Regions from separate parts of the Streptomyces sp. NPDC029151 genome, predicted to be linked through region 2. Evidence: riboswitches for the same ligand, from Rfam matches in the RefSeq annotation. Region 2 holds a riboswitch; each other region holds the start of a gene.

Region 1 (7,293 bases), on a different contig from region 2:
TCAGGGCGAGGGCCGTGGTGAGGTGCCCGCAGCGGCGGGACGCCGTGTCGTCGGCGGCCAGTTCGACCAGGCGGTGCGTCTGGTCGCAGAAGTGGGCGAAGAGCGGCACCCGCGGGAAGCCCGTGGCGAGGGCGGTGGACAGGTGCAGCAGCCAGTCGTGGTGGGCGCGGGCGTGCCCGCGCTCGTGGGTGAGGACAGCGTCCAGCTGGAGGTCGGTGAGACGGTGCAGCGCTCCCGTGGTGACGACCAGTTGGGGCGGGTGTCCCGGCATCCACCAGGCGTCCGGGTACTCGTCCTCCAGCACCAGCATCGGCCCGCGCGCCGCGGGGAGCCCGGCCGGCAGTTCGGGGGCGCGCTCACGCAGGTGCGCGCGGGCCTGGCCCCGGCTGCGGCGGGCCTCGACGAGTTCCCGGGCCAGCATCGCCGTCGTCCAGGCCGCCCCGCAGGCCAGCAGCACGGTGAGCGCCGCCGCCCACAGCGGCGCGGTGGACAGGTCGTAGGCCGCGGTGACCGCGGGCGGCGCGGGGGCGAACACGCGGTCGCGGACGGTGTGGAAGACGGCCGCCGCGCCCAGCACCAGCGCGGTCAGGCAGCACAGGAGCACGGTCGCGACCAGGCACTGCCACACCCACAGCGCGACCACGGGTTCCCGCTCGGGCCACGCGGCACGGGTCAGCGCGCGCGGTGCCGGTACGGCGGCCGTGAGGGCTACGACGCTCAGCAGGAGCAGGCAGACGGTCATGCCGGGGCTCCGGTTCCTGGTCGGCGAGGTGTGCGGGTGTGGGTGGTGCCGGGCATGCGGCACGCGACGGCGGCTCACGCGCGGTGCGTGTCCCCGTCAGTATGACGAAGACGGGCGCTGCGAGTCAGGTGTCGGCGGCGATACGGCCGGACCGTGGCACACGCGCGTGGACGGTTGTCGTACCGCCACGCGCGCGTGCCCGTGCCGGGCCGGCGCCGGCCCGGCACCACCGGCCGCGGGTCAGCCCGTCACGACCCGCCCGCTGACCTCGCCCAGTCCGACCCGGCGCCCGTCCGCGCCGGGAGCCCAGGCCGACAGGGTCACCACGTCCCCGTCCTCCAGGAACGTCCGCTTGCCGTCGGGGAGGTCGAGGGGATCGCGGCCGTTCCAGGTCAGCTCCAGCAGGGAGCCGCGCTGGTTCTCGTCCGGGCCGCTCACCGTGCCCGAGCCGTACAGGTCGCCGGTGCGCAGCGAGGCACCGTTGACCGTCATGTGGGCGAGTTGCTGCGCGGCGGTCCAGTACATCGTGGAGAACGGGGGCTCGGAGACCACATGGCCGTTGATCGCGACGGAGATGCGGAGGTCGTAGCCGCCGGGCTCGGTGCCGGGCGCCGAGTCGTCCAGGTAGGGCAGCAGCGGGTGCGTGCGCTCCGGGGGTGCCACGCGCGCGTGCTCCAGCGCTTCGAGCGGGGTGATCCACGCCGACACGGAGGTGGCGAAGGACTTGCCGAGGAACGGGCCGAGGGGGACGTACTCCCAGGCCTGGACGTCCCGCGCGGACCAGTCGTTCAGCAGGCACAGCCCGAACACGTGCTCCCGGAAGTCGCCGAGCGCGACCGGGTTGCCCAGTCGGGAGGGCACGCCCACGACGAAGCCGACCTCGGCCTCGATGTCCAGCCGGATCGACGGGCCGAAGACGGGCGAGGGGTCGCCGGGGCCCTTGCGCTGCCCGGACGGCCGTACGACGTCGGTGCCCGAGACGACGACCGTGCCGGAGCGGCCGTGGTAGCCGATCGGCAGGTGCTTCCAGTTGGGGGTGAGGGAGTCCTCGGCGTCCGGGCGGAAGATCTGGCCGACGTTGCGGGCGTGGTTCTCCGAGGCGTAGAAGTCGACGTAGTCCGCGACCTCGAACGGCAGGTGCAGGGTCACCTCGGACAGGGGGTGGAACAGCGGCTCGACGGTCTCGCGGTGTGCCGGGTCCGTGATCCAGGAGGTGACGGCGCGCCGTACGTCCGACCAGGTGGAGCGGCCGGCGGCGAGCAGCGGGTTGAGGGTGGGCCGGGCGAGCAGCGCCTGGTGGGGCGAGCCGAGCGCCGCGGCCGTGGCGCCCGCGTCGAGGACGTGGTTCCCGAGCCGGACGCCGATCCTCCGCTCCGTGCTGCCGGAGGGCGAGAACACGCCATAGGGAAGGTTGTGCGGACCGAAGGGGTCGCCCTCGGGGACGTCGAAGGGGGGCATGGGGTGCTGCCTCACTCTCATCCGGGCCATGCACGGCGTGGCGTTCCATGTGATCGGGCCACACGTTACGGCCGACTCGCATGTCTTGGGCAGTGACGCACTCCGGAGAGGTGTTCACCGCGCGCGGCCGTCGCGGTGCACCGGCCTGTCCCGGCCGGCGCATGTGCCGGAGGCACGTGCTCATCCCGGCGTCCGCGAACGCCCTTTGGGGCCGTACGGCGGGTAAGTGCGGGGAAAGACAGGTGAGTCGGCGGGGAACCGTGTCCGTATTCTCTGATCATGGCACCCTCCCCGGCATATGCGCTGATCGCCACTGACCTGGACGGAACGTTGCTGCGTGGCGACGACACCGTCTCCGACCGGTCGCTCGCCGCGCTCGCGCGGGTCGTGCGGGCCGGCGCCCGGCACCTGGTGGTGACGGGCCGCCCGGCGCCGCGGGTGCGGCCGTTACTGGCGGACCTCGGCTGCACGGGGCTCGCGGTGTGCGGACAGGGGGCGCAGGTCTACGACGCCGGGTCACACCGTCTGCTGTGGTCGGTCCGGCTGGACCGGGAGCTGGCCGAGACCGCGCTCGGCAAGATCGAGGCGGAGGTGGGGCAGGTCTACGCGGCGGTCGACCAGGACGGCGTGGACGGGCTCACGCTCATCGAGCCCGGCTACCGGATGCCCCATCCGACGCTGCCCGCGGTAGCCGTCGGCCGGCGGGACGATCTGTGGCGTGAGCCCATCAGCAAGGTGCTGCTGCGGCACGCCTCCCTGTCCGACGACGAGCTGGCGGCGGTGGCCCGCTCGGCGGTGGGTTCGCTGGCGACGGTCACCATGTCGGGTCCGGGGACCGTGGAGCTGCAGCCGAGGGGGGTGACGAAGGCGACCGGGCTGGCACTGGCCGCCGAGCGGCTCGGGGTGGCTGCCGACCGGGCCCTCGCCTTCGGCGACATGCCCAACGACATCCCGATGTTCGACTGGGCCGGGCGCGGTGTCGCGATGGCCAACGCCCACCCCGAACTGAAGGCGGTGGCAGACGAGGTCACCTTGTCGAACGAGGACGACGGGATCGCCGTCGTCCTCGAAGGACTCTTCCCGGCCGACCGGCCGTGACGACCGGCCGTGACGACCGGCCGTGACGACCGGCCGACGGTGACGACGGGCCGGCCGTGACGACCGGCTGTGACGACGGGCCGGCCGTAACGATCGGCCGACGGTGACGACGGGCCGGCGGCGACGGCCGGTCGACCGCGATGACCGACCGCGATGCCCGACCGTGACGCCGACCGACCGGCATATCGGCAGAGAAGGATGCGGCGGCCGGCCGGAGCCGGTCAGTACGCGCCGAAGACGTTGTCGATCGACCCGTACCGCGCGGCCGCGTAGTTGCAGGCGGCGGTGATGTTCGCGACCGGGTCGTAGATGTTGAACGAGGTTCCGGCGACGTGGTACGCGTTGAAGGTGGGGTCGATGACCTGGAGCAGGCCCTTGGACGGGATGCCCTTGGCGGCGTTGGAGTCCCAGAGGTTGATGGCCGCCGGGTTGCCCGAGGACTCGCGGATGATGTTGCGGTAGATGCCGTTGTAGGTGCCCGGGATGTGCTTCTCGGCCATGATCGCGAGCGACTCGCGGATCCAGCCGTCCAGGTTGTCGGGGTATCCGGCGGGGGTGGTGGCCGTCGTGGAGGTGCTGGGAGCCGCGGAGGCGCTGGTCGCGCCGATGAGCGGCAGGGCGAGGACGGCGACGCCGGTGCCGGCGGCGGCGAGGGCGCGGACGAGGCGGCTGTTCCGGGTGCGGCGGTGCTGAACGGCAGCGGGCATGGGGGTGTTCCTCTCCGGCGCCTGCGAGGTGAGCTGTCGGGTTCGGGCGAGGAGGTGCCCGGCCGCGCCCTGGAGAGGCACGGCTTCACCCCGAGCCGTACCGGTACGGCGTGTGCCGACCGGCCCGGCGAGTTACCTGGGGTCCCCCGCTCCTGCCGTACGAATGAGTTCGTCGATGGGTTATGCGGGCGGCGGCAGGATTCGGCGTCCGCCCGACGGCCCGGAACGTATGCGAGAGCACATGTCGGGAACAAGTACCGGATTCATACAACGTGCGATTTGACCTTGATCGACGCCGTATGGGGTGCTTGATCCTTTGCGATTGCCAAGCCTCAACTCGCTTGTGCGGCAAGGGGTCGCGGGGGCTGTGGGGTGCGGCTCGGGCATGCGGGGCGCGTGACCCAATTCACGAAATGGCAAATCGCTTCAAATCGGGCATGGGGGAATAGGGGGATTCGCCCCTAAGGTGGCGGAGAGGGCGGTGTGGAGAGGTTGCGAAACAGTGCCCGTATTGCTGTTAAGTCAATAAATGTCCGTTCTTACTATGTGATCAAGGCCATGCCGGTCGTGGTCCGATGCCGCCCGGGGTGGACCGGTGGGCGCTATCGGTGATCGAAACAGGACCGGATACGCTGACTTGAGTGAGGGCAGCGACCTATCGACAAACCGTGTAATCGCCAGCAGACACCAGCAGACAGGAGACCCCTCGTGACCGTCGTCGGGCCGTTCGGGCTGAGCGTGCGGGACCAGGCTCTGGAAGCCGATGTCCAGGCCGGATTGACGGCTGTCGAGGAAGGCTTGCTCGAAGCCACCAAGAGCGAGGTCCCGTTCATCACGGAGGCCGCGCAGCACCTCGTGCGTGCCGGGGGGAAGCGTTTCCGGCCACTCCTCGTGATGCTCGCCGCCCAGTTCGGCGACCCCTACGCGCCGGGCGTCGTACCGTCGGCCGTGGTCGTGGAACTGACCCACCTGGCCACGCTGTACCACGACGACGTCATGGACGAGGCGGCCGTACGGCGCGGCGTGGACAGCGCCAACACCCGCTGGGGCAACTCCGTCGCCGTCCTCACCGGTGACTTCCTCTTCGCCCGTGCCTCCCAGATCCTCGCCGACCTCGGCCCCGAGGCGGTCCGGGTGCAGGCGCTGGCGTTCGAACGGCTGGTCACCGGTCAGATCCTGGAGACCGCGGGCCCCTCCGACGGCCGTGACCCGGTCGAGCACTACCTGGACGTGCTCGGCGGCAAGACGGGCTCCCTGGTGGCGGTCTCGTGCCGGTTCGGCGCGATGATGTCCGGCGCCGGCGAGCGGGTCGTCGACGTGCTCACCCAGTACGGGGAACGGCTCGGGGTGGCCTTCCAGCTCGCCGACGACGTCCTGGACATCGCCTCCGACTCCCACGAGTCCGGCAAGACCCCGGGCACCGACCTGCGCGAGGGCATCGCGACCCTGCCGGTGCTCCGACTGCGCGAGCGGGCCGCCCGGCTGGGCCTGCCCGAGGACATCGCGCTGTGCGAGCTGCTCGACTCCGACCTCAGCGACGACGCCCGGCACGCGGAGGCGCTGGTCGCGCTGCGCGCGCACCCCGCGCTGGAGCAGGCACGCCGGGACACCGTCCGGTACGCGGAGGAGGCGCGGGCCGCGCTCGCCCCGCTGCCCGAGTGCGACGCCAAGGCGGCCCTGACGGAGCTGTGCGACGCGGTCGTGCACCGCGCCGGCTGACCCGAGTCGGCCAGCCAACGCCGGCGATCACGCCGGCTGATCGAGTCGGCCGAACGAGTCGGCTGGCCATGCCGGCCGACCGTGCCGGCCCACCGGCCCGACCACGCCGCCCCACCGGCCCGACCGTGCCGCCTCACCGGCCCGACCGTGCCGCCTCACCGGCCCGGCCACGCCTACGGGCGCCGGTGTCCCGCGCGACCCCTACGGGTCGGGTGGAGAGTTCGGCGCCGTGTGTCATACCGCAGGTGGACCCGGAGTTGCCTCCGTGGGCTGACGCCTCCTCACGGCCGATTTGGTCAGATGGACACCACGGAAATCACCACTCCTCACCGATTCGGGTGAGAATGGCGGCTCAGGGTGGACCAGTGAACCAGCGGACCAGCGTGAGGGCAGCCGCCGCCGACGACGGAGGTAAGGCACACATGGCACCGTACGAATCCGACGACGCAGTGGGCGCCGCGCAGGACGAGGCGTCGCGCTCCGGCCGGCGCAAGGCCGCCCGGTACGCCGTTCCGGTGGCCGTGGTGGGGGTGGCGGCGGTCACGATCGGGCTGGTCCCGGCGCTCGCCGACTCCGGTGACCCCGACCTGCCGAAGATCAGCGCACAGCAGCTCATCGAGAAGATCGCCAAGTCGGACGTGCAGCAGCTGTCCGGCACCGTGAAGGTCAGCACCGACCTTGGCCTGCCCGACCTCGGCGGCCTGGAGGACGGCCTGCTCTCCGGCGGGGGCCGGGGCGGCTCCGGTGACGGTTCCTCGGCCGACCCGCAGGCCAAGCTCACCGAGCTGGTCTCCGGCACGCACACCCTGCGCGTCGCCGCCGACGGGCCGGACCGGCAGAAGCTCTCCCTGCTGGAGCGCGGCGCCGAGTACAGCCTGATCCACGACGGCAAGGACGTCTGGGGCTACGACAGCAAGAGCAACGAGGTCTACCACTCCACCGCGGCCGGCTCGGGCAAGGACCACCGGGCCGAGCCGCCGGCCACGCCCAAGGACTTCGCCGACGAGGCCCTGAAGGCGGTGGACGACACCACGTCCGTCACCGTCGACGGCACCGCGCAGGTCGCCGGGCGCGACGCCTACAAGCTGCTGATCCAGCCCAAGCAGTCCGGCACCACCGTCGGCGCGATCAGCATCGCCGTGGACGCGAAGACGGGCATGCCGCTGAAGTTCACCCTGACCCCGAGGAGCGGCGGCGCCGCGGTGCTCGACGCGGGCTTCACCCAGGTCTCCTTCGCCAGGCCGGCCGCCTCCGCCTTCGACTTCACCCCGCCCAAGGGCGCGAAGGTCACCGAGAAGAAGGACGAGACCGAGGCGCGCGAGCACGCCCCCGGGCACGGCCGGGGCCCGCAGCACGGCGAGGACTTCGCCGGGGGCCTGAAGGGCGCGGGCGGCCCGACGGTCCTCGGCAAGGGCTGGACGTCGGTGGTGACCGTCGACACCGGCGCCAAGGGCGGCCTGCCCACCGGCTCCCAGGGCGGCGACCTCGGCGGCTTCCTCGGTTCGCTCGGCGAGCGGGTCGACGGGAAGTTCGGCAAGGGCACGGTGTTCTCCACGCGCCTGGTCAACG
Region 2 (7,293 bases):
ATGTCACCGAGCAACTGCGAGGCGGCACCGGCCAGGCCGAAGGACAGCACGGCGCCGGCCGCCGGATCGATCACGGCGCGGACGACCGTGTCGACCCCGCGCGGTGCCATGCCCTGCACCACCGGGCGCAGCTCCTCCGGCTGCCCGAACAGCTCGGTCAACTCGGTGTACGCCCGCAGCAGTTGCTCCTCGTCCGCGAGGTCCAGGCGGACGCCGCCCAGGTCGGCGCGGTGTCTGAGGTGCGGGGCGGTGGCCTTGAGGGCGACCGGGTAGCCGAGCGCCCGGGCGGCCTCCACGGCCGCGTCCGGGGTGGGCGCGGGCAGGGCGCGGCGCACGGGTATGCCGTACCTGCCGAGCAGCTCGCAGGTCTCCCCGTCGGAGATGGTGAGCCCCTCCCCGCGCGCGAGCAGCTCGCCGATCCGCCGGGCGGCCCCCTTCTCGTCGATGTCGTCGAACTCCGGCACCTTCCCGGGATCGACCGCCTCCCGCCGCCACTCGGCGTACTTGACGGCTTCGGCGAGGGCCCGGACGGCACGTTCGGCGGCGGGGTAGGCCGGGATGAGGTGGGTGCCCTCGGGTGGGGTCGTCAGCGGGGCCGGGACCGTGGCCCGCGCCGTGCCGGTCGTCCTGTCGACGGCCCAGGGTGCGGTGCTCGCCGCGGCCGACAGCGCCTCCGCCAGTCCGCCCAGCTCCACGTGCACCACCAGTACCGGCTTGCCCGGCACCGCCGCGGCGGCCGACCGCAGCGCCTCCGCCAGCTCGGCGTCCCCCGGCGAGCCCTCGCCGATGGCGGGGATCGCCGTCACGACGACGGCGTCGTTCGTGTCGTCGGCCAGCGCCGCGGCGAGCGCCCGGTGGAAGTCCTCCGGCCTCGCCCCGGTCGTCAGGTCCACCGGCCGGGCCGGCCGCAGCCCCTCGGCGAGGCACCGGTCGTAGGTCAGCACGCCCAGCGACTCGGAGTTGCCGAGGATGGCCACGCGCGGCCCCGTGGGCAGCGGCTGGCGGGCGAGGAGCAGCCCCGCGTCGACCAGCTCGGTGATCGTGTCGACCCGGATCACGCCGGCCTGCCGGAGCAGCGCCGAGACGGTCGCGTACGGCAGCCGCGTCGCCCGTACCGCGTGCCCCTGCGGCGCCGTGCCGGTGCCCTGGACCACCACGAGCGGCTTGGCCGCGGCCGTCCGCCGGGCGAGACGGGTGAACTTGCGGGGGTTGCCTATGGACTCCAGGTACATGAGGACGACGTCGGTCTCGGGGTCGTCGTACCAGTACTGCAGGACGTCGTTGCCGGAGACGTCGGCGCGGTTGCCGGCGGACACGAACGTGGAGACGCCGGTGACGCCGGTGACCCCTCCGCCGCGCCGGTGCAGCCGGGACAGCAGGGCGATGCCGATGGCGCCGGACTGGGCGAACAGCCCGATGCGGCCGGGGCGGGGCATCTCGGGGGCGAGGGAGGCGTTCAGGCGGACGTCGGCGGCGGTGTTGATGAGCCCGAAGGCGTTCGGGCCGATGATCCGCATGCCGTACGCGCGCGCGGCCCGCACGAGGGCGCGCTGCCGCTCGCGCCCCTCGGACCCGCTCTCGGCGTATCCGGCGGAGAGCACCACCAGTCCCTGGACGCCGTGTTCACCGCACTCGGCGACCACGGCGGGCACGTGCTCGGCCGGTACGGCGACGACGGCGAGGTCCACCGGCGCGTCGATGTCCCGCACCGAGCGGTGCGCGGGCACGCCGTCGACCTCCTTGAGGTCTTCGGGGAAGGCCTTGTTCACCGCGTACAGACGGCCTGGGTAGCCGGCGTCGCGGATGTTGCCGAGGACGCCGCGGCCCACTCCGCCGGGGGCACGGCCGACGCCGACGACCGCCACGGAGCCGGGCGCGAGGAGCCGCCGTACCGAGCGGGCCTCGGCGCGCTGCTCCCGCGCGCGCTGCACGGCGAGGGAACGGTCGGTGGGTTCGAGGTCGAACTCCAGGCGGACGACGCCGTCCTCGAAGCTGCGCTTCTGGGTGTAGCCGGCGTCCGTGAACACCTTGATCATCTTGTTGTTGGCGGGCAGCACCTCGGCGGCGAAACGGCGGATGCCCCGCTCGCGCGCGACGGCCGCGATGTGCTCCAGCAGCGCGGAGGCGACCCCGCGGCCCTGATGGGCGTCCTGCACCAGGAAGGCGACCTCGGCCTCGTCGGCGGGCGCGGACGCGGGCAGCCCGTCCGTGCCGATGCGGTCATAGCGTACGGTGGCGATGAACTCGCCGCCGATGGTGGCCGCGAGTCCCACCCGGTCCACAAAGTCGTGGTGCGTGAAGCGGTGGACGTCCTTGGCGGAGAGCCGTGGGTACGGCGCGAAGAAGCGGTAGTACTTCGACTCGTCCGAGACCTGCTCGTAGAAACTGACCAGGCGGTCGGCGTCATCGATGGTGATGGGACGGATGCGCGCGGTACCACCGTCGCGCAGCACCACGTCCGCCTCCCAGTGGGCGGGGTACTGGTGCCGGTCCTGCCGGTCCGCCGAGGTCTGCATGGGCCCCAGAGTACGGCTCGCGTACGACAACGGCGCGAGGCAGTCTGTGGGGGACGGGAGAGCCGGACCGAGGCCGCGGTCCGGCGCCACACCGAGAGGGGACGCGGGTCCTCTCCGGGCACGCTTCACGATATGGGAAACTGGTCTAGACAACCCTGAACACCGAAGGGCAGCAACACATGGCTGAGCGCCGCGTCAACGTCGGCTGGGCCGAGGGCCTCCACGCCCGCCCCGCCTCCATCTTCGTCCGAGCCGCCACGGCCACAGGCGTCCCGGTGACGATCGCCAAGGCCGGGGGCAACCCCGTCAACGCGGCCTCCATGCTGGCCGTCCTGGGCCTGGGCGCCCAGGGCGGCGAGGAGATCGTCCTCGCCTCCGACGCCGAGGGCGCGGACGCCGCCCTCGACCGTCTGGCCAAGCTGGTCTCCGAGGGCCTGGAAGAGCTGCCCGAGACCGTCTGACCGAGCCGTCGCGCAGAGCGCCGGAGCCGCTTCGCCTTTCGGGGCGGGGCGGCTTCGTCGTATCCGCGGGCAGCCCAGGATTCGCGCCGTCCGTGTGCCGTCTATTTACGGGGGCGGGCAGTGCCATAATTCCGGGTGCGATTCCGGGTGCGATAAACAAGGGCAGCGGAAACACCCCCGCCCGGAAATGCATCCTCTTTGTATACGGCGCCCGTGTTAATCCCGCGAACCGGACGTGTGTACGGGGTGTTGCGAAGTCCTCACACGCTCGGCGGCCCCGGCAAAGCGCAGTCGACGGGCGCCCGTCGCCCGCTCGGCGTGCAGCGTCGTGAGCGCCCGCGCGCGCTCGGCGTCCCCGCGCGCCACCGCGTCCACGATCGCCCCGTGCTCGGTCCAGGACGCCACAGGGCTCTTCGGTGCCTCCACCGTGTACATCCAGGCGATCTTGTGCCGCAGCTGCGTGAGCATGGAGGTCAGCGAGGGGCTGCCACAGGCCTGGGCGAGCGTCTCGTGGAACCAGCCGCCCAGCGACCGGAGATCCTCGCTGCCGCCCCTCCTGGCCCGCTCCTGACCCAGCCGGACCAGGCCGCGCAGCACCTTCAGATGGGCCTCGGTCCGCCGCTGGGCGGCCCGGGCGGCGGCCAGCGGCTCCAGCAGCATCCGCATCTCCAGCAGGTCGGCGGCCTCCTGCTCGGTCGGCTCGGCCACGCACGCGCCCGCGTGCCGGCGCGTCACGACGAACCCCTCGGCCTCCAGGGTCCGCAGGGCCTCGCGCACGGGGACGCGCGAGACGCCGTACCGGCGGGCCAGGACCTCCTCGGTGAGCCGGCTGCCGCGCCCGTGAACGCCGGCGACGATGTCGTCCCGGATCGCCGTGCACACCGAGTGCGCCGGAATACGCATGACCGACCTCCGCCTCAATCCCCGTGAAACGTCGACGATAGACGTGTACGCCGACGATGGACGCGTGTTCCGTGACTCTATTCCAATGAGCCGGAATTTCCGACGGCAGGCGGTCATCCATGGATATTTTTTGGTCAGCGCACCCGGCGGACACCCCGAAAAACGGCGAAAGCCCCGGCGGTGAGCCGGGGCTTTCGACAGCCGTTTCGGTGGCGTCAGATGTGCACGCCGTGCCCGCGGAGGTAGGCGACCGGGTCGACGTCCGAGCCGTACTCGGGGCTCGTACGCGCCTCGAAGTGCAGGTGCGGGCCGGTGACGTTGCCGGTGGCGCCGGACAGGGCGATCTGCTGGCCCGGGACGACCTTCTGGCCCACCGTGACGCCGATGGACGACAGGTGCCCGTACTGGGTGTACATGCCGTCGGCCATCCGGATCACGACCTGGTTGCCGTACGCGCCGCCCCAGCCGGTGGAGACGACCGTGCCCGAACCCACCGCGTGGACGGCCGTGCCGCTGGCCGCGTGGAAGTCGATGCCGGTGTGCGAGCCGGAGGACCACAGGGAGCTGCTGGCCTGGTAGGCGGTGGAGACGTACGAGTGAGCGATCGGGGCGACGAAGGTGTTCAGCAGCTTGCGCTCCGCCTCGCGGGCGGCACGGGCCTTGGCCGCCCGCACCTCCTCGGCCCGCTTGGCGGCGGCCTTCGCCGCGGCCTCCCGGGCCGCCTTCTGCTCGGCGGCCTGCTGCTGGGCGGCGGCCTGCGCGTCGATCTGCTCGGGGACGTCCTCGGTCATGGTGAGGACGGGGACGAGGCCGGTCTGCTCCGCGGAGTTCTCGGCGGCGAGCGCCGGGGAGGCGGCGAGGGTGCCGATGACGCCGGTGGTGGTGAGGGCCGCGACGCCGGCCGCCTGAGCCGTGGTCCGCTTGACCCGGCCGGGCTTGCGGTGCTTCCCGGTGGCGCACATGAACGCCATGAAGTGGCTGGTCCTTTCCTTCCCTCTCGCCTACCGGGTTAGCTGACGGGTTCGGAGCAGGAAGGTCTCCTACGGGCCCCCTCGCAGCCGCGCGGGCGCCCGATTCACCCCAGGGACGGTGGGTCCCCGGCTCCCCTGGCTCGCGCCGTACGGGGACTCGGCGATGACTGTCCGGTGCCGCGGATGCGGCGCACTGCCTGACGAACAGCCCGGACGACGCTACGGCCGCGCGCTTTCAATCCTCAAACGGATCCGGGTTTTTGTAGCGCATCCCACAGGGCAGACAGGCAACCTCCGCCCCAAAACGGGCATCTGAGGGAACGAGTGGAACAGTGTGGGCCCTGGCGACACTCAGGTCGCCAGGGCCCACGCGCGCGTGCCGCTACTCGGCCGCCACCACGGTCACTTCACCGATGCCGAGCGCCTCCACCGGCGCCTTGATCTGCGCGGCGTCGCCGACGAGGACGGTCACCAGGCGGTCCACCGGGAAGGCGTTCACGACGGCCGCCGTGGCCTCCACCGTGCCCGTGGCGGCCAGCTGCTGGTACAGCGTCGCCTGGAAGTCGTCGGGCAGGTGCTGCTCGACCTGGTCGGCCAGCGTGCTCGCGACGGCCGCCGCGGTCTCGTACTTCAGCGGCGCCACACCGACGAGGTTCTGCACGGCGACGTCCCGCTCGGCGTCGGTCAGGCCCTCCGCCGCGACGGTCCGCAGCACCTTCCACAGGTCGTCCAGCGCCGGGCCGGTGTTCGGCGTGTCCACGGAGCCGCTGATGGCGAGCATCGCCGCACCCGTGCCGTCCGGCGCGGACCTGAGGACCTGCCCGAAGGAGCGCACGCCGTAGGTGTAGCCCTTCTCCTCGCGCAGGACGCGGTCCAGGCGGGAGGTGAGGGTGCCGCCGAGGCAGTACGTGCCGAGCACCTGGGCGGGCCACACGCGGTCGTGCCGGTCGGGACCGATCCGGCCGATGAGCAGCTGCGTCTGGACCGCGCCGGGCCGGTCCACGATGACCACGCGCCCGGTGTCGTCGGCGGTCACCGGCGGCACCGGCCGGGGCTCGCCCGGGGTGCCGGTCCAGGCGCCCAGGGTGTCGCCGAGCAGCTCGTCCAGGTCGATGCCGGTCAGGTCGCCGACGACGACCACGGTGGCCGTGGCGGGCCGCACATGGCGGTCGTAGAAGGCGCGCACGGCCGCCGCGTCGATCTTCTCGACCGTCTCCTCGGTGCCCTGGCGCGGCCGGGACATGCGCGAGGTGGCCGGGAACAGCTCCTTGGACAGTTCCTTGGCGGCGCGGCGGGCGGGGTTGGCCAGCTCGTGCGGGATCTCGTCCAGGCGGTTGCGGACGAGCCGCTCGACCTCGCTCGGGGCGAAGGCGGGCGCGCGCAGGGCGTCGGCGAGCAGGCCGAGGCCCTTGGCCAGACGGGAGGCCGGGACCTCCAGGCCGAGCCGGACGCCGGGGTGGTCGGCGTGGGCGTCCAGGGTGGCGCCCGCACGCTCCAGCTCGGCCGCGAACTCCTCCGCGGAGTGCTTGTCGGTGCCCTCGGAGAAGGCCCGCGCCATGATCGTGGCGACGCCGTCCAGGCCGGCCGGCTCGGCGTCCAGGGGCGCGTCCAGCAGCACCTCGACGGCGACGACCTGCTGGCCGGGGCGGTGGCAGCGGAGCACGGTCAGGCCGTTGTCGAGCGTGCCGCGCTCGGGCGCCGGGAACGCCCACGGCCTGGCCTCGCCCGGCTGCGGCTGGGGGTGGAAGTCCATCGTGGCGAGCTGGGTCACTTGGCCGTCTCCTCGTTCTCGGTCTCGTCGCGGCCCGCCTCCACGGTCGCCTCCTGCTCCGGGTCCTCCGGAACCCCGGCGTCCGGGACTGCCTCCGGGGACTTCGGCTCGTAGACGAGGACCGCGCGGTTGTCGGGCCGCAGACGGGCCCCCGCGACCTCCTTGACCTCCTCCGGCGTCACGTCCAGGACGCGGTCGACGGCGGTCAGGGCGAGCTGCGGGTCGCCGAACAGGACGGCGTACCGGCACAGTTCGTCGGCGCGGCCGGCGACCGTGCCGAGCCGGTCGAGCCACTCGCGCTCCAGCTGGGCCTGGGCGCGCTCCATCTCCTCGGGCGTGGGGCCCTCCGCGGCGAACCGGGCGAGCTCCTCGTCGATGGCGCTCTCGATGACGGGCACCTCGACGTCACCGGAGGTCTTCACGTCCAGCCAGCCCATGGAGGGCGCGCCGGCCAGGCGCAGCAGGCCGAAGCCGGCCGCGACGGCCGTACGGTCGCGGCGCACGAGCCGGTTGTACAGGCGGGAGGACTCGCCGCCGCCGAGGATGGTCAGGGCGAGGTCGGCCGCGTCGCACGCGCGCGTGCCGTCGTGCGGGAGCCGGTAGGCGGCCATCAGGGCGCGTGCCGGTACCTCCTCCACGACGACCTCGCGCTTCTGCTCGCCGATGACGTC
Region 3 (7,293 bases), on a different contig from region 2:
CGCAGACTGCTGCCCGGGGTGGAGGCCGGGGACCTGGTACCGGCCCCCGCCGGGGTGCGGGCGCAGGCGGTGCTGCGGGACGGCACGCTGGTCGACGACTTCCTCATCCGTGAGGGGGCGCGGGCGGTGCACGTGCTCAACGCGCCGTCCCCGGCGGCCACGGCGTCCCTGCCGATCGGGAGGGAGGTCGGGCGCCGGGTGCTGGAGATGCTCGGGGACCTCGGCTGAGCGGGTTCCCGCGGAGAGCGCCGTAAAATCTGTCGTACTGTGTCTGACTTTCTCAACGCCCCCGAAGCCGCCTCCGCGGCCCCCCACGCTCCCGGTGCCCCCGTCCGGCACACCCGGGCCAAGGGGGAGCCGCGCTTTCCGGACGGGCCCAAGGCGGATCCCGCCGGGTCGCACTTCGAGCGGCGGATCCGCAGCTTCCAGCCGCGCCGGAGCCGGGTGACGGCCGGGCAGGCCGACGCGCTGCAGCGGCTGTGGCCGCAGTGGGGGCTGGACATCGACGGACAGCGGGTGATCGACCTCGCCGAGCTGTTCGGCAACGACCGTCCCGTGGTGCTGGAGATCGGGTTCGGGATGGGCGAGGCCACCGCGCAGATGGCCGCGGGGGACCCGGACACCAACATCCTCGCCGTCGACGTGCACACCCCCGGCCAGGGAAACCTGCTGGGCCTCGCCGAGCGGAACGGCCTGTCCAACGTCCGGGTCGCCAACGGCGACGCGATCATCCTGCTCCGGGAGATGCTCGGCCCGGACGCGCTGGACGGGCTGCGCGTCTACTTCCCCGACCCCTGGCCGAAGAAGCGGCACCACAAGCGGCGGCTCATCCAGCCCGAGTTCCTCACGCTCGCCGCGACCCGGCTGAGGCCCGGTGCGATCCTGCACTGCGCGACCGACTGGGAGCCGTACGCCGAGCAGATGCTGGACGTGCTCACCGCCCATCCCGATTTCGAGAACACCCGGCCGGACGGCGGTTTCTCCCCGCGTCCCGCGTTCCGTCCGCTGACCCGTTTCGAGGGGCAGGGACTGGACAAGGGTCATGTGGTGAACGACCTGCTGTTCCGGCGCGTACCGCACAGGACCGCCGAGCAGGACCGCTGATCCGCTCCAGCCCCCCGTACCGTCCCCGTTAGGGTCGATGCCGTGGCCACCAGTCCTCCGTTTCCGACGCGTCCCCCGACCCCCGGCGACGGCGTGCTCCGCCACCCGCACTGGTGGCAGCGCAGGTGGGTGCGGTACGGGGCGCTGAGCAGCCTGCTGGCGCTGTCCGGGCTGGTCATCCTCGCCCTGGTACGGCGGCAGACCGGCACCGAGGGCTTCCTCGTCGGGCTCGGTCTGGCCGTGCTGCCCGTGCCCTGGCTGACAGCCGCCTTCCGGTGGCTGGACCGGGTGGATCCGGGCCCCTGGCGGAACCTGGTCTTCTCCTTCGCCTGGGGTGCCTGTGCGGCGGCTCTCATAGCCATCGTGGCCAACAGCTTCGCGACCAAGTGGATAGCCACCTCCACCGCGGACCCGGCGAGCGCCGACACGCTGGGCGCCACCGTGATAGCCCCGATCGTGGAGGAGTCCGCGAAGGCCGCCGCCGTGCTGCTGGTCTTCCTCTTCCGCCGGCGCGACTTCACCGGGATCGTGGACGGCGTGGTGATAGCGGGCGTCACCGCCACCGGGTTCGCGTTCACCGAGAACATCCTCTACCTCGGTACGGCCTTCGGGACCGACCAGCTCACCGGCGACCGCGGCATCGCCTCCGTCACCGCCGCCACCTTCTTCGTGCGCATCGTGATGTCCCCGTTCGCGCACCCCCTCTTCACCGTCCTCACCGGCATCGGCTTCGGCTTCGCCGCGCTGTCCGCCGAGCGGCAGCACGTGCGGCGGGGCCTGCTGCCGGTCTGCGGGCTGCTGCTCGCGATGGGCATGCACGCCTTGTGGAACAGCTCCTCCACCTTCGGCGAGTACGGCTTCCTCGCCGTCTACGGCGCCTTCATGGTGCCCGCGTTCGGGCTGCTCACCTGGCTCGCGATCCGGACCCGGCAGCGGGAGCTGCGGACCGTGCGGGCGGAGCTGTCGGCCTATGTGCCGGCCGGCTGGCTGGGGCCGGCCGAGCCGTTCGCGCTCGGGTCGATGCGGGCGCGGCGCATGGCCCGCGACTACGCCCGGCACCACCACGGGCGCCCGGCGGCGCGGGAGGTCGCGCGGTACGAGGGCTACGCCACCTCGCTCGCGTTCCTCCGGCACCGGGGGCGCAAGGGCAGGTCCGGCGCCGACTTCGTCGTCCGGGAGCGGGAGCTGCTGGACGAGCTGTGGAAGCGCCGGCACCTGGCCGGGCCGGCTCTGGAGTACGCGGCGCGCGCGGCGGTGCCGGTGCGGCCGGTGTACGCGGGGCCGGTGCCCTACGGATACGGGTACGGGTACGGGTACGGCCGTCCGGCGGCTCCGTACCCCGCGTACAACCCCTACCGGTCGTAGCCCCCGGACTTACGCCGACGCCTCCGTCAGCTTGGCCACCTCGGCCTCCGTCAGCTCCAGCTCGGCCACGCCGAGCAGTGCCGGAAGCTGTTCCACCGTGCGCGCCGAGGCGATGGGGGCGGTGACCGTCGGCTGGGCGGCGAGCCAGGCCAGGGCGACCGTGGCGACCGGGGCCTCGTGGGCCGCGGCGACCTCGTCCAGGGCCGTCAGGACCTTCTGGCCGCGCTCGGAGTCGGCGTACTCCTGGGCCCGGCCGGCGCGGGCGCTGTCCACGGTCGTGCCGGGCCGGTACTTGCCGGTGAGGAAGCCCGCGGCGAGGGCGAAGTACGGGACCGCGGCGAGGCCCTCCTGGGCCGCGAGGTCCTGCAGCGGTCCCTCGTAGGTGTCGCGGGAGACCAGGTTGTAGTGGGGCTGGAGGGCGACGTAGCGGGCGAGGCCCTCGCGGTCGGAGAAGTCGAGGGAGGCCTTCAGGCGCTCGGCGCCGATGTTGGAGGCGGCGATGTGCCGGACCTTCCCGGCCTTCACCAGCTCGTCCAGCGCGCCGATGATCTCCTCGACCGGCACCTCCGGCTGGTCGAAGTGGGTGTAGTAGAGGTCGATGTGGTCGGTGCCCAGGCGGCGCAGGGAGGCGTCGGCGGCGGCCTTGATGTTGGCGGCGGACAGCCCCTGGTACTCGGGGTGCTGGCTGACCTTGGTGGCGATCACGACGTCGGAGCGGTTGCCGCGGGCCTTGACCCACTTGCCGATGATCGTCTCGGACTCGCCGCCCTGGTTGCCCTCGATCCAGGCGGAGTAGGCGTCGGCGGTGTCGATGAAGTTGCCGCCGGCCGCCCGGTAGGCGTCCAGGACGGCGAAGGAGGTCTCCTCGTCGGCGGTCCAGCCGAAGACGTTGCCGCCCAGGGAGAGCGGGAAGACCTCGAGGTCGGAACGGCCGAGTGTGCGTAGTGACGTCATACGTCATGTCAACGCCGGCGGCGGATGATCGCATTCCGCCACCGGCGCCGGATTTCGGCGGAGAGGTCGCTCAGGGGGTGAGGCCCTTGCCGCGCAGCCACGCCATCGGGTCGATGCCGGTGGGCTGGCCGCCGGGGTGGACCTCCAGGTGCAGGTGCGGGCCGGTGACGTTGCCGGTGGCGCCGACCCGGCCGATGACCTCGCCGGTGGAGACCTTCTGGCCGGCCTTGACGCTGATCGAGGACTGGTGGCAGAACCACAGCTCGGTGCCGTCGTCCAGGGTGAGGATCGTGCGGTAGCCGTAGGCGCCGGCCCAGCCCGCCTCCGTGATCGTGCCGCTGTGGACCGCCTTGATCAGGGTGCCGGTGGGGGCGGCGAAGTCCAGGCCGGTGTGGTGGCCTGAGGACCACATCGAACCGGCCTGGCCGAAGGTCGAGGTGATCGTGTACGAGGAGGTCGGCAGCGTGTACTGCTCGGCCAGCTTGGCCAGCCGCTCCTGCTCGGCCTTCTTCGCGGCGGCGGCCTCCGCCTTCTCCTTGGCCGCGGCGGCCTTGGCGGCGGCCTGCTTCTCGGCCTTGGCGGCGGCGTCGGCGGCCTGCTTCTCGGCGGTGGCGAGGGCGAGGGCGGTGGCCTTGCTCTCGGCCTGGCCCTGCTGCTGCTCGGCCTGGGCCATGATCCGGTTGCGCAGGGCCTCGCCCGCGTCGGTGCTGTCCTCGCCGTCGGCGGTGGTCACGCCGACGCTGCTCAGCGCGGTGGTGCCGGCTTCGGTGGCCTGGGTGCCGGCGGAGCCGTCGTCGAAGAGGGAGCCGACGGAGGGCAGGTCGGGCAGGGAGATGGAGACCGGCGGCTTGCCGGTGTTGGCGCTGGCCATGCCGCCCGCGCCGACCGCGGCGATGACGCCGACGCCGAGGACGGTGGAGCTGCGCGCGAAGCCGCCGCGCTGCTTGGCGACACGGTGCCGGCCGCGGACCGGGGCGACGGATTCCGCGGTGGGGTTCCACTCCTCCCACGGGCCCTCTTCGGCGCGGTGGGCGACGTAGGCGAACGTCTCATCGTCGCGCTGCGCCGGTATGAACGGGGCTTCGGGGACAGGCCGGTTGGACGCCACGCGGGCGTGCTCCTTTCCTTCCTCCGCCTACCGGGTTAGCTGACGGGTTCGGAGCAGGAAGGTCTCCTACGCGCGTATACCGGTCGTGAACTCCGTGAGTTCACGGTGGCATCCGCGTGATTCACCCCAGAATGGTGGTTCCCCGGCTCCCTTGCGGGATTCGGCGCGTGCGCACGGAGCCGCCTCTTGTGACGGCTGGGACGACCGCGCTGCGTTATCGAACGTTAATAGACCCGACAGTCACTTTCCAAGCCGTTCGACTTGATCATTAAGGTCTGCAACGGCGGATCTATCACCCATTACCCCGTCAAACCGGGCGAGTTGACCCGGTTTCGGCAGCATTCAGGAGTCACTTCGGGTTTTGATGGTGACTCAGATGTTATGCGCACGGCGCTCACCCACTCACCGTCGGTGACGTCCCGCAGGGGACGCCGTACGGCGAGCAGTGCCATGTCGTCGGTCATGCCGCCGCCGGAGTGCCGTCGCACCTCCGCCGCGAGCCGTTCGAGCAGCGCGGCCGGGCCGGGGAAGGTGCGCCCGGCGAGCCGCCGTTCGGGGTCGTAGAAGCGGCCGTGGGCGTCCCGGGCCTCGGACAGGCCGTCGGTGTACAGGAGCAGGGTGGCACCGCCGGGGAAGCCGGCCTCGGCGGCCCGGTCCGGCCACCGGCCCAGCCCCGCCATGCCGAGCGGCAGCGCGGGCTCGCCCGGGACCAGGACGTGCAGGGTGCCGTCGGCGTGCAGCAGCAGCGGCGGCGGGTGGCCGCGGTTGACGATCCGTACGACACCGTCGCCGTGCGGGAGTTCGGCGAGGACCGCCGTGGTGAACCCCTCGAAGGCGTCGATCCCGTCGCGCCGGGTGCCCTCGCGGGCCAGCGCCCGCTCCAGCCGCCCGGCCACCTCCTCCAGCGTCGCCTCCTGCTCGGCCGCCTCCCGGAACGCGCCGATCACCACGGCGACGGCGGCGACCGCGCCCATGCCCTTGCCGCGCACGTCCCCGACGACCAGGCGGACGCCGTGCGGGGTGTCCTGCACCGCGTACAGGTCGCCGCCGATGAACGCGTCCTGCCGTGCCGCCTCGTACCGGGCGGCGATCTCGAAGCCGCCGATCCGGGCGTCGGGGTCCGGCAGGACGGCCCGCTGGGCGGCCTCGGCGATCTCCCGGGCCGAGGCGAGCCTCCGGTCGCCGCGGCGGACGACCCGGTTGATGGCCACGGCCAGCAGGGCGACGGTGGCCACGGTCACCACGTCGGTGAGGGTGCCCACGGCCGGATGGGCCCCCGCGTCGGCGTGCACGGCGTAGGCGGCGGCGAGGGTGGCGAGACCGGTGAGCACGGTGGTGCGCAGTGAGGAGAGGGGCGCGGCGATCAGCGGGGCCGCGGTGAAGAACGGGACGGGGGTGAACTGCTGCGGGGTGAGCAGGCCGTACCCGATCCCGCAGGCGATCAGGAGGGCGGGCAGGGCGCGGGCCTGCGCACGCGGGCTCGGCCGGCGGCGGGCCCGCACCGGCACCGGCCCGCCGCCGAGGCCCGGGGCGGGCACGGGGTCACCGGGGAACCGGCCTCCCGCCCTGGCGTACGGGCTCTCCTCCACCTTTCCAGGGCGCACCGCGTGTCTCCCACATGTCCGACGTGCCTCCAGGTTTCCGGGCCCCGGAGCGGGCGGCTACCGCTGTGGACCGAAAGGGGTGTGCGAGCGGCCCCGCGGATGACGTACACTGGAGTCACAACGACGCGGGGTGGAGCAGCTCGGTAGCTCGCTGGGCTCATAACCCAGAGGTCGCAGGTTCAAATCCTGTCCCCGCTACTGAAGGCTCAGGGCCCGGAATCCCCAGGATTCCGGGCCCTGAGTCGTTCCTGGCCCCCGGCGCCCACAACGCGGCCGGTCGCGGGCGCCCAGGCGCTCACAGCAGGTGGGCGTTCGGCGCCTTGGCGAGATCCTCCAGCTCGGCGAGCACGACCACCTGCGCGCCCGCGGCGGTGAGCACGCCCGTGCCGTCGGCCGAGGCGACGAACGTGTCGGGTTCGCGCCAGGCGGTGACCACCCGGCGCACCCCCGCCCGCAGGATCAGCTCGGCACACGGCGCCGGACGCGACGCACGGCGGGCGCACGGCTCCAGGCTGCTGTACACGGTGGCGCCGGCCAGCCGGGGCTCGCCCGGACCGATCTTGGCGAGGGCCGCCTCCTCCGCGTGGACCGCGGGATCGGCGCCCTCGCGCGAGTGCCCGCGGGCCAGCTCCGTACCGTCGGCGGCGACCACGACCGCGCCGACGCTGAACGCCGTCTCCGAGGGCGGGCACAGCGCGGCGAGCTCGCAGGCGGTGCGCAGCCAGTGGCGGTCGGCGGCGGTGGACAGCGGGCCGGCGCCGGGGGCGGTGGGCACGTACCGCATGAGGACGACGTCCTCGATCCGGCGGGTGTCGAGCAGGCGCAGGCGTCCGGCCTGGTAGCCGCCGGGTCCGAACAGGCGCGGGGCCGCCGGGTCCCCGACGAACAGCGGGGCGAGCACCAGCTGCAGCTCGTCGGCGAGGCCCTGGTGCAGGAGCTGGGTGTGGACCGTTCCGCCGCCCTCGACCATCAGGCGCCCGACGCCGCGCTCGTCGTGCAGATGTTCCAGCAGGGCCCGCCAGTCGAGGGCGGGGCCGAGCGGGACGACGTCCGCGGTGCGCCCCAGGAGGCGGGCGGCCCGCTCGGCGCCCCGGTCGGTGCTGTAGACGAGCTTCTCGCCGCCGGTGTGCCAGAAGTTGGCCTCCGGGTCGAGGTCGC

Evidence for each region. A riboswitch is a leader RNA that binds a small molecule or an ion and turns the genes downstream of it on or off. The one in region 2 is predicted to bind cyclic di-AMP.
Region 1: linked by a shared signal. The riboswitch ahead of ACZ4VF_RS19170 (transglycosylase SLT domain-containing protein) and the one ahead of ACZ4VF_RS07215 (M23 family metallopeptidase) in region 2 are both predicted to bind cyclic di-AMP.
Region 3: linked by a shared signal. The riboswitch ahead of ACZ4VF_RS27195 (M23 family metallopeptidase) and the one ahead of ACZ4VF_RS07215 (M23 family metallopeptidase) in region 2 are both predicted to bind cyclic di-AMP.

Annotation. Positions count from the first base shown of each region.
Region 1 covers NZ_JBVHWQ010000004.1:570,723-578,015, reverse strand. Annotated here, with positions in the region: gene ACZ4VF_RS19185 (M56 family metallopeptidase) at 1-742, opposite strand, end outside; gene fahA (fumarylacetoacetase) at 983-2,200, opposite strand; gene ACZ4VF_RS19175 (HAD family hydrolase) at 2,480-3,298, shown strand; gene ACZ4VF_RS19170 (transglycosylase SLT domain-containing protein) at 3,520-4,005, opposite strand; cyclic di-AMP (ydaO/yuaA leader) riboswitch at 4,011-4,190, opposite strand; gene ACZ4VF_RS19165 (polyprenyl synthetase family protein) at 4,714-5,724, shown strand; gene ACZ4VF_RS19160 (LolA family protein) at 6,147-7,293, shown strand, end outside.
Region 2 covers NZ_JBVHWQ010000001.1:1,819,428-1,826,720, forward strand. Annotated here, with positions in the region: gene ACZ4VF_RS07200 (bifunctional acetate--CoA ligase family protein/GNAT family N-acetyltransferase) at 1-2,516, opposite strand, end outside; gene ACZ4VF_RS07205 (HPr family phosphocarrier protein) at 2,696-2,977, shown strand; gene ACZ4VF_RS07210 (GntR family transcriptional regulator) at 3,194-3,880, opposite strand; gene ACZ4VF_RS07215 (M23 family metallopeptidase) at 4,096-4,851, opposite strand; cyclic di-AMP (ydaO/yuaA leader) riboswitch at 4,864-5,024, opposite strand; gene ACZ4VF_RS07220 (M16 family metallopeptidase) at 5,234-6,622, opposite strand; gene ACZ4VF_RS07225 (M16 family metallopeptidase) at 6,619-7,293, opposite strand, start outside.
Region 3 covers NZ_JBVHWQ010000008.1:19,264-26,556, forward strand. Annotated here, with positions in the region: gene lhgO (L-2-hydroxyglutarate oxidase) at 1-228, shown strand, start outside; gene trmB (tRNA (guanosine(46)-N7)-methyltransferase TrmB) at 268-1,104, shown strand; gene ACZ4VF_RS27185 (PrsW family intramembrane metalloprotease) at 1,147-2,469, shown strand; gene ACZ4VF_RS27190 (aldo/keto reductase) at 2,479-3,423, opposite strand; gene ACZ4VF_RS27195 (M23 family metallopeptidase) at 3,494-4,531, opposite strand; cyclic di-AMP (ydaO/yuaA leader) riboswitch at 4,541-4,707, opposite strand; gene ACZ4VF_RS27200 (PP2C family protein-serine/threonine phosphatase) at 4,831-6,135, opposite strand; tRNA gene ACZ4VF_RS27205 (tRNA-Met) at 6,260-6,333, shown strand; gene ACZ4VF_RS27210 (dihydrofolate reductase family protein) at 6,431-7,293, opposite strand, start outside.